2 regions of the Verrucosispora sp. SN26_14.1 genome follow, and region 1 is predicted to be linked to the other one. Evidence: riboswitches for the same ligand, from Rfam matches in the RefSeq annotation. Region 1 holds a riboswitch; the other holds the start of a gene.
What was found. Region 1 has a riboswitch for cyclic di-AMP ahead of EYA84_RS19030 (hypothetical protein). Riboswitches for the same ligand answer to the same signal wherever they lie in the genome.

Region 1 (3,371 bases):
CCGGTCGCCGCGCTCACGACACACCGTCGCACTGGGTCCGCTGCGGTCCGCTCATAACCGTTCCTCCCGGTCGCCACGAAATGTCCGCTTCGATGTCGACGGTAACGAAGGTGGCGCGAGAGCGCGCGGCGACGGGCGGGTGGATTCGAGGCGGGCGCGTCGGGGTGCGGGAACGACGACGCCGGGTGGACCCACCCGTGAGGGCGGCCACCCGGCGTGTCGTGCGGGTCAGTACACCGAGAGGTGCACGTGGTTGGTGTGGTCGCTGGAGGGGTCGCCACGCGCGCCGCTGTACGTCCGCCAACCGCTGCTGGGCAGCCAGATCTGCTTGTACCAGATCACGTAGAGCACGGCGAGACGGTCGGCGTTGTTGACGTAGAACGCCGCCAGGTTGTTGCCGTACGTCCGGTCGCCGCCGGTGGCGGCCCCGCCGAAGCCGTTCTTCTGCGCCGCGAAGTCGCAGGCCCGCCCCTTCGGGTGCTCACCCGAGCCGCCAGCGCGGTAGCAGGAGACGTACCGGGTGAAGCCGGCCGCCTTGGCCTGGTTGAGCGCGTGCAGGGTGCGCGGGGTGATGCAGCCGTTGGCCGGCGTGGGGTCGTTGACGCTGCACGACTCGGCCGGCCAGGAGCCGTTGGAGTTGCGGGGCGCCGGCTTGGCCGTGGGGCTGCTGGAACCGCCGCTGCGTGCCGGGGCCCGACTGGCCCGCTCCTCCGCCGCGGCGCGCTCGGCTGCCCGCTCCTCCCGTTCCTCGGCCACCGTCAGCGAACGCTCGGCCTGCTCCTTGCGCTTGGCCATCACGGCCACCTGCTTGCGCTGCTCCTGCACCTCGACGTCGAGGGCCTGCTTGGTCTTGCCGACCTCGTCCCGGCTGGCCCGCAGGTCGCGCAGGGCGCGCTCCTCGTTGGCCGCCACCGCGTCCAGTGCCGCCGCGCGGTCCATGAAGCCGGCCGGGGATCCGCTGTTGAGCAGCGCCGACGCGGCACCGAGTCGGCCGCTGCGGTACGCCTGCGCGGCGATCTCGGCGACCTTGGTGCTGCGTTCGGTGAGCTGACCCTCGGTCGTGGTGAGCTGCTCGGCCAGCTTCTTCTGCCGGTCGACCGAGCGGTCCAGGGCGGTCTTGGCGTCGAGGTAACCCTTGCTGGCCGCCTCCAACTGGGCGCGCAGCGCCGGGGTGCCGCCCTCGTCGCCGACGTCACCGGGAGCCGCGGAGGCGGCGCTGAACGGCGCCAGCGCGGCGCCCAGGGCAAGGGCGAGCCCCGCGGCTATCAGGGCCGCCATACGGGCGGCCGGTCTCACGGTTGCCACTGCTGGCATGCACATGTCCTTCCGTCAGCCGCCGACCGGGTTAGCTGACGGGTTCGGGACGGAAGATCCCTACCGCTGGACGCGGATGCACCCCTGGAACATGGTTCCCCGGTTCGCCCTGGCGGGCGATTAGGCGGCGGTCACCGCCGGCACCGTCGAGTGCCGCCTGGCGGAGGCCGGGTCCGAGCCTACCGGTGCTGGTGGGACCCGTGCAGCCGGTGTGACTCCTGGTGTTCCCCTGGTCACGAGTAAACCAGACATAAGGTATGTTTGTTGCTTTTTCGCCAAGCGAGGTCGGTGGCCTCCGGCTCAGCCTGTCGGTTCGATCGTGGTCAGCCGCTGGGTGGCCCGGGACAGGGCGACGTAGAGCGTACGGACACCGGAGCCGGGATCGGCACGGATCTCGCCGGGGGCGACCAGCACCACGCCGTCGTACTCCATGCCCTTGGCCTCCAGGCTGGTCACCACCTGGAGACGCTCGCCGCCGAGCCCACCCAGCCAGGCCGCGACCTCGTCCCGACGCGGCACCGGCGTGATCACCCCGACGGTGCCCTCGACCTCGCCGAGCAGCGCGCTCGCGGCGGACGTCACGCCGGCCGCCAACTCGGCCGCCGGCACCACCAGATCCACCGGGTCGACCCCGGTGGTCCGCACGGCGGTGGGCAGGGACAGGTCCGGGTACGCCCGGCGGATCTCGGCCGCTGCCACCGCGAAGATCTCCGCCGAGTTGCGGTAGTTCGTGGTGAGCGTGAACCGGTGCCGCCGACGACGACCCAATGCCTGGTCCCGGGCCCGGGACAGCTCCTGCGGATCACCCGTCCACGCGGTCTGCGCCGGGTCGCCCACCACCGTCCACGAGGCCAGCCGACCGCGCCGGCCGATCATGCGCCACTGCATCGGTGACACGTCCTGCGACTCGTCCACCACCACGTGCGCGTAGTCGCGGTAGTCCTCCGGCCGCTCCCGCGCCGCCTGGCGGGCAGCCCGCTGCCGGTCGGCGTACGTGCTCAGCTCACGAACCCCACCGGCGAGCTGGAACGGGTCGCGCTTCTGGCGGGCCGGACGCACCGGCTTGCCGAGCAACGCGTCCAGCTCGTCGAGCAGCGCCGCGTCGGCCACCGTCGGACCCTCGGCGGCCAGCTTCCGGTACGCCTGCTCCAGCAGCCGGATCTCGGCGCGGGACAGCAGCCCGGCGGCGTACCGGCGCAGCCGTTCCGGATCGGCCAGCCAGCCGAGCACGTGCCGGGGATGCAGCCGGGGCCACCACGCCTTGAGGAAGTCCCGGAAGTCCGTCCGGTCGATCAACTCGTCCTCGAAGGCCCGCTGCTCGGGCAACCGGGCGACACCCAACCGGCGGGCCTGTGCCCAGAGCGCCGCCAGGACGCCGTCGAAGCCGGCCCGGCGTACCTCGTTGCGCCGCGCGCCCCGGGCCAACGCCCGTTCCCGGATGGCGTCCAGCTCGGGCCGCTCCAGCCGCAGCAACTGCCCCCGGTAGAGCAGCCGCAGCTCGGGCGGGGAGTCGGGTACGCCGTCCCGGGCCGCCCGTTCCAGCAACCGGCGCATCCGCAGCGACCCCTTGACCGCCGCCACGTCGACCGGGTCGGTGCGGGTGGCGACCAGCCCGGGAAAGAGCGTGCCCAGCGAGTGCAGCGTGGCGGTCTCCTCGCCCAGGGACGGCAGGACCGAGGCGATGTACTCGACGAAGACCGAGGAGGGGCCGACCACCAGGATGCCGCCGCCGGCATACCGGCTGCGGTCGGAGTAGAGCAGGTACGCGGCACGGTGCAGCGCCACCGCCGTCTTGCCGGTGCCCGGCCCGCCGGAGACCAGCGTGACCCCGGAACCGGGGGAGCGGATCGCCTCGTCCTGCTCGCGCTGGATGGTCGCCACGATGTCGCGCATCCCCCGACCGGTGGCCCGCGACAGGTTGGCCAGCAGCGCGCCGTCGCCCACCACCGCCATCTCCGCCGGTGCGGCGTCCGGGTCGAGCAGGTCGTCCTCGATCCGGGTGACCCGCTCCCGGCTGGACTGGATCGTCCGGCGGCGTACCACGCCGAGCGGCTCGG
Region 2 (3,371 bases), on a different contig from region 1:
GAAATCGGACCAGGAAGCCATGCCGACATCCTATCGAACATACGTTCTAAGCAGGTAGTCCGACACGCAGGTCACGACTACCGGCCGCTATGGTGTGGCGATGCTGCTCTCCGACCGTGACCTGGTCTCCGAGATCAAGGCCGGCACTCTGGCGCTGGAGCCCTTCGAGCCCACCCTGGTGCAGCCGTCCAGCATCGACGTACGCCTGGACAAGCTCTTCCGGGTGTTCAACAACCACCTCTACACACACATCGACCCGGCCACCCAGCAGGACGATCTCACCTCGCCGGTGGAGGTGCCCGACGGCGAGCCGTTCGTGCTGCACCCGGGCGAGTTCGTGCTCGCCTCCACGCTTGAGGTGATCTCGCTCGGCGACCAGCTCGCCGGCCGGCTCGAAGGCAAGTCCAGCCTCGGTCGCCTCGGCCTGCTGACGCACTCCACCGCCGGCTTCATCGACCCCGGCTTCTCCGGCCACGTCACGTTGGAACTGTCCAACGTGGCCAACCTGCCGATCATGCTCTGGCCCGGCATGAAGATCGGTCAGCTCTGCATCTTCCGGCTCGCCTCGCCCGCCGAGCACCCGTACGGCTCGCTCGTCTACGGCTCGCGCTACCAGGGGCAGCGCGGCCCGACGCCGAGCCGTGCCTGGCAGAACTGGCGTACCTGGCCGACCCGCTGACCACCGGCGGGCCCGCGCCGCGCGGACGCGGGCCCGTGGTCGTCCGCCCGGGGACTCAGCCGGGCCGACCGAAACTGTGGATCGGACTGGTGTCCATCCGCTTCATCGCGATCGGCTTGCCGGCACGGGAGGCGTGCACCACCCAGCCGCCGCCGACGTACATCCCCACGTGGTGCAGGTCGCGGAAGTAGAAGACCAGGTCACCCGGGCGCAGGTCGCCGCGACTGACCGAGGCGGTGACCTGCCGCTGCCGCGCCGCGTTGTGCGGCAGCGACACCCCGGCCCGCGCCCACGCGGCCAACATCAACCCCGAGCAGTCGTACGCGTGCGGCCCCTCGGCACCCCACGAGTACGGCTTGCCGATCTGGGCGCACGCGAAGGTGACCGCCTCGCCGGCCGGGCCACCCGGGTAGGTGGCCGGACAGGGCGCCGGCCGCAGCGGACCACCACCCCCGTCGTCGTACGCCCGCAGCCGCAACCGCTGCAACCGGTCGATCTCGGTGTCGATCTGCCGCCGCTTCGCGGCCAGGTCGGCTTCGGTACGGGTCAGCTCGACGATGGTGCGGTCCAGTCCGGCTCGGGCGGCGGCGAGTTCGTCCCGCAGTTCACTCGCCTGGCGTACGTCCTCCTGTTGGAAGCGGGCGTACCGGTCGAGCAGGCCGAGCTGGGCGACGACCTCGCTCGGGGACCGGCTGCCCAGCAGCGTGTTCACGGCGCGGACCGGCTCGCCCCGGTACGCCCGCGCGGCCAGCGCGCCGACCCGCTTCATCGCCTCGTCCACCTGCAGTTGCAGCGGGGCGATACGGGCGGTCAGGGCGTCCGCCTCCCGGCGGGTGCCGGCCAGGTCCTGTCTGGTCGCGTTGTGTCGTTCGATGACGGCTTCGAGCCGGTTCCAGTCCTCGTCGATCTGGCGCTCGATGTCGTCGACCGTCGGGTCGGCGTGGGCCGCCGTCGCGCCACCGGTCAGCAGGACGGCGGTCGCGGCGAGTGCGGCGAGTGCGGTGGTGCAGCGGTACCAGCGGAATCGCGGCGCAGCCGTCGTCGGGCCGGATGTCCCCGGCCGGTACGACGGTGGCCGCGGGGCATGGTGTGCCACCGGGCTGCGTACTCCTTCTTCCCAGACCGCCTACCGGGTTAGCTGACGGGTTCGGGCGGGAAGGGGACGCCCTACCGCGACCATCGCGGACTCACCCCGGAAACCTGGGTCCCCGGCTCGCTCGGACAGCGACTCGGCGGTGTCGGACCGTCACCGCCCCGGATGGGCGGTTGTGCCAGCGGGCCGACGATTGCCCAGCGTAGGGACGACCGGCGTCAATACGCAACACACCCACACCGTCACTCTCGGTGCATTAATCCGACAATGAAGAAGGCCCCCGGTCGCTTGACCGAGGGCCTTCCGTGGTTCCTGCGTACGCGCTCAGGCGTCAGCCTGGTCGACGGAAGCCGGCGACCGGCATCGTCGTGATCGGCGAGACGTTGACCGGGACACCGGCACGCGCCGCGTGCACCATCGTGTTGTTGCCCAGATAGATCCCGACGTGACTCACGTCGCTGCGGAAGAACACGAGGTCACCGGGGCGGGCGTCGGCCCGCGAGATCGCCTTGCCCTCGCGCCACTGGGCGCCGGTGAAGTGGGTCAGGGAGATACCCGCCGCCCGGTACGCGTACTGGGTGAGACCGGAGCAGTCGAACGAGTTCGGCCCGGTGGCGCCCCAGACGTACGGCTTGCCGACCTGGGCGCAGGCGGTCCGGATGGCCGTCCGGGCCGCGTCGCTGACCACGCCGTTGATGGTCGGGCAGTTGGTGGTCTTGACCGTGGTGACCGGCAGGGACCGCTCCAGCCGCTTGATCTCGGCGTCGATCTGCTTCTTCTTCGCCGCCAGCTGCTTCTGCTTGGCCTCCTGGTCGACGATCAGCGCGTCGAGGGTGGCCTTCTGGTCGTCGTACTTCTTGCGGATCTTCATGACGCCCTCGAGCTGGCGGCGCTCCTCCCAGGCGAGCCGGTCGAGGAGGGCCATCTGCTCACCGAGCTGGTCCGGCTTCGCGTTGAGCAGCACCGCGCCGAGTTCCTGCGAGGGGCCGGTGATGTAGTACCGGGAGGCGAGACCGGCGACGCGGTTCATCGCCAACTCGGTCTCCAGGGCCAACGGCTGGATCTTCTTCTCCAGCTTGTCGACCTTCTCGCGGTTGACCCTCAGCTCCGAGCGCACCTTGTTGAACTGCTCGATGGTGGGTTCGAGCTGCTGCCACTGCTTGTCGATCTGGCGCTCGATCTCGTCCACCGACGGCGCGGCGTACGCGGGCGCGGCGACCAGACCGGCACCGACCGCAGCAGCGGCGACCAGGACGACCAGGCGGCGAGCGGCCTTGCGCAGCCCGCGCACGGGGGTGGAACGTCCCGGCGCATGACGATGGAGGGGCATGGTTGCCACCGGCACCGACTCCTTTGCGACCGACCACCGGGCGTCCCGCTAGCGGTAAGGGGCGAGACAGACGACCACGGCGGTCGGTGCCCCACATTAGGGAAGGCGCGCAGCGGAATCAAGGCGACCAACGGCTCATTCACCTTTGTGCGACCGACCGCACACAAAGGGTGTCGACCAATTCGTTACAGTTATCTACGCCAATATAAAAATCGGGACGTGTCGGCATCCGTACAGATGCCCGACACGTCCCGACGTTCGCGCTGGTC

Region 2: it holds a riboswitch for cyclic di-AMP, as region 1 does, so the genes downstream of both, EYA84_RS04310 (NlpC/P60 family protein) here and EYA84_RS19030 (hypothetical protein) in region 1, are expected to answer to the same signal.

Annotation. Positions count from the first base shown of each region.
Region 1 is NZ_SISL01000217.1:5,901-9,271, forward strand. Features, by position in the region: gene EYA84_RS19030 (hypothetical protein) at 229-1,314, opposite strand; cyclic di-AMP (ydaO/yuaA leader) riboswitch at 1,319-1,451, opposite strand; gene EYA84_RS19035 (AAA family ATPase) at 1,615-3,371, opposite strand, start outside.
Region 2 is NZ_SISL01000022.1:4,760-8,130, reverse strand. Features, by position in the region: gene EYA84_RS04320 (pyridoxamine 5'-phosphate oxidase family protein) at 1-21, opposite strand, end outside; gene dcd (dCTP deaminase) at 101-679, shown strand; gene EYA84_RS04310 (NlpC/P60 family protein) at 735-1,775, opposite strand; cyclic di-AMP (ydaO/yuaA leader) riboswitch at 1,788-1,924, opposite strand; gene EYA84_RS04305 (NlpC/P60 family protein) at 2,104-3,117, opposite strand; gene EYA84_RS04300 ((Fe-S)-binding protein) at 3,370-3,371, opposite strand, start outside.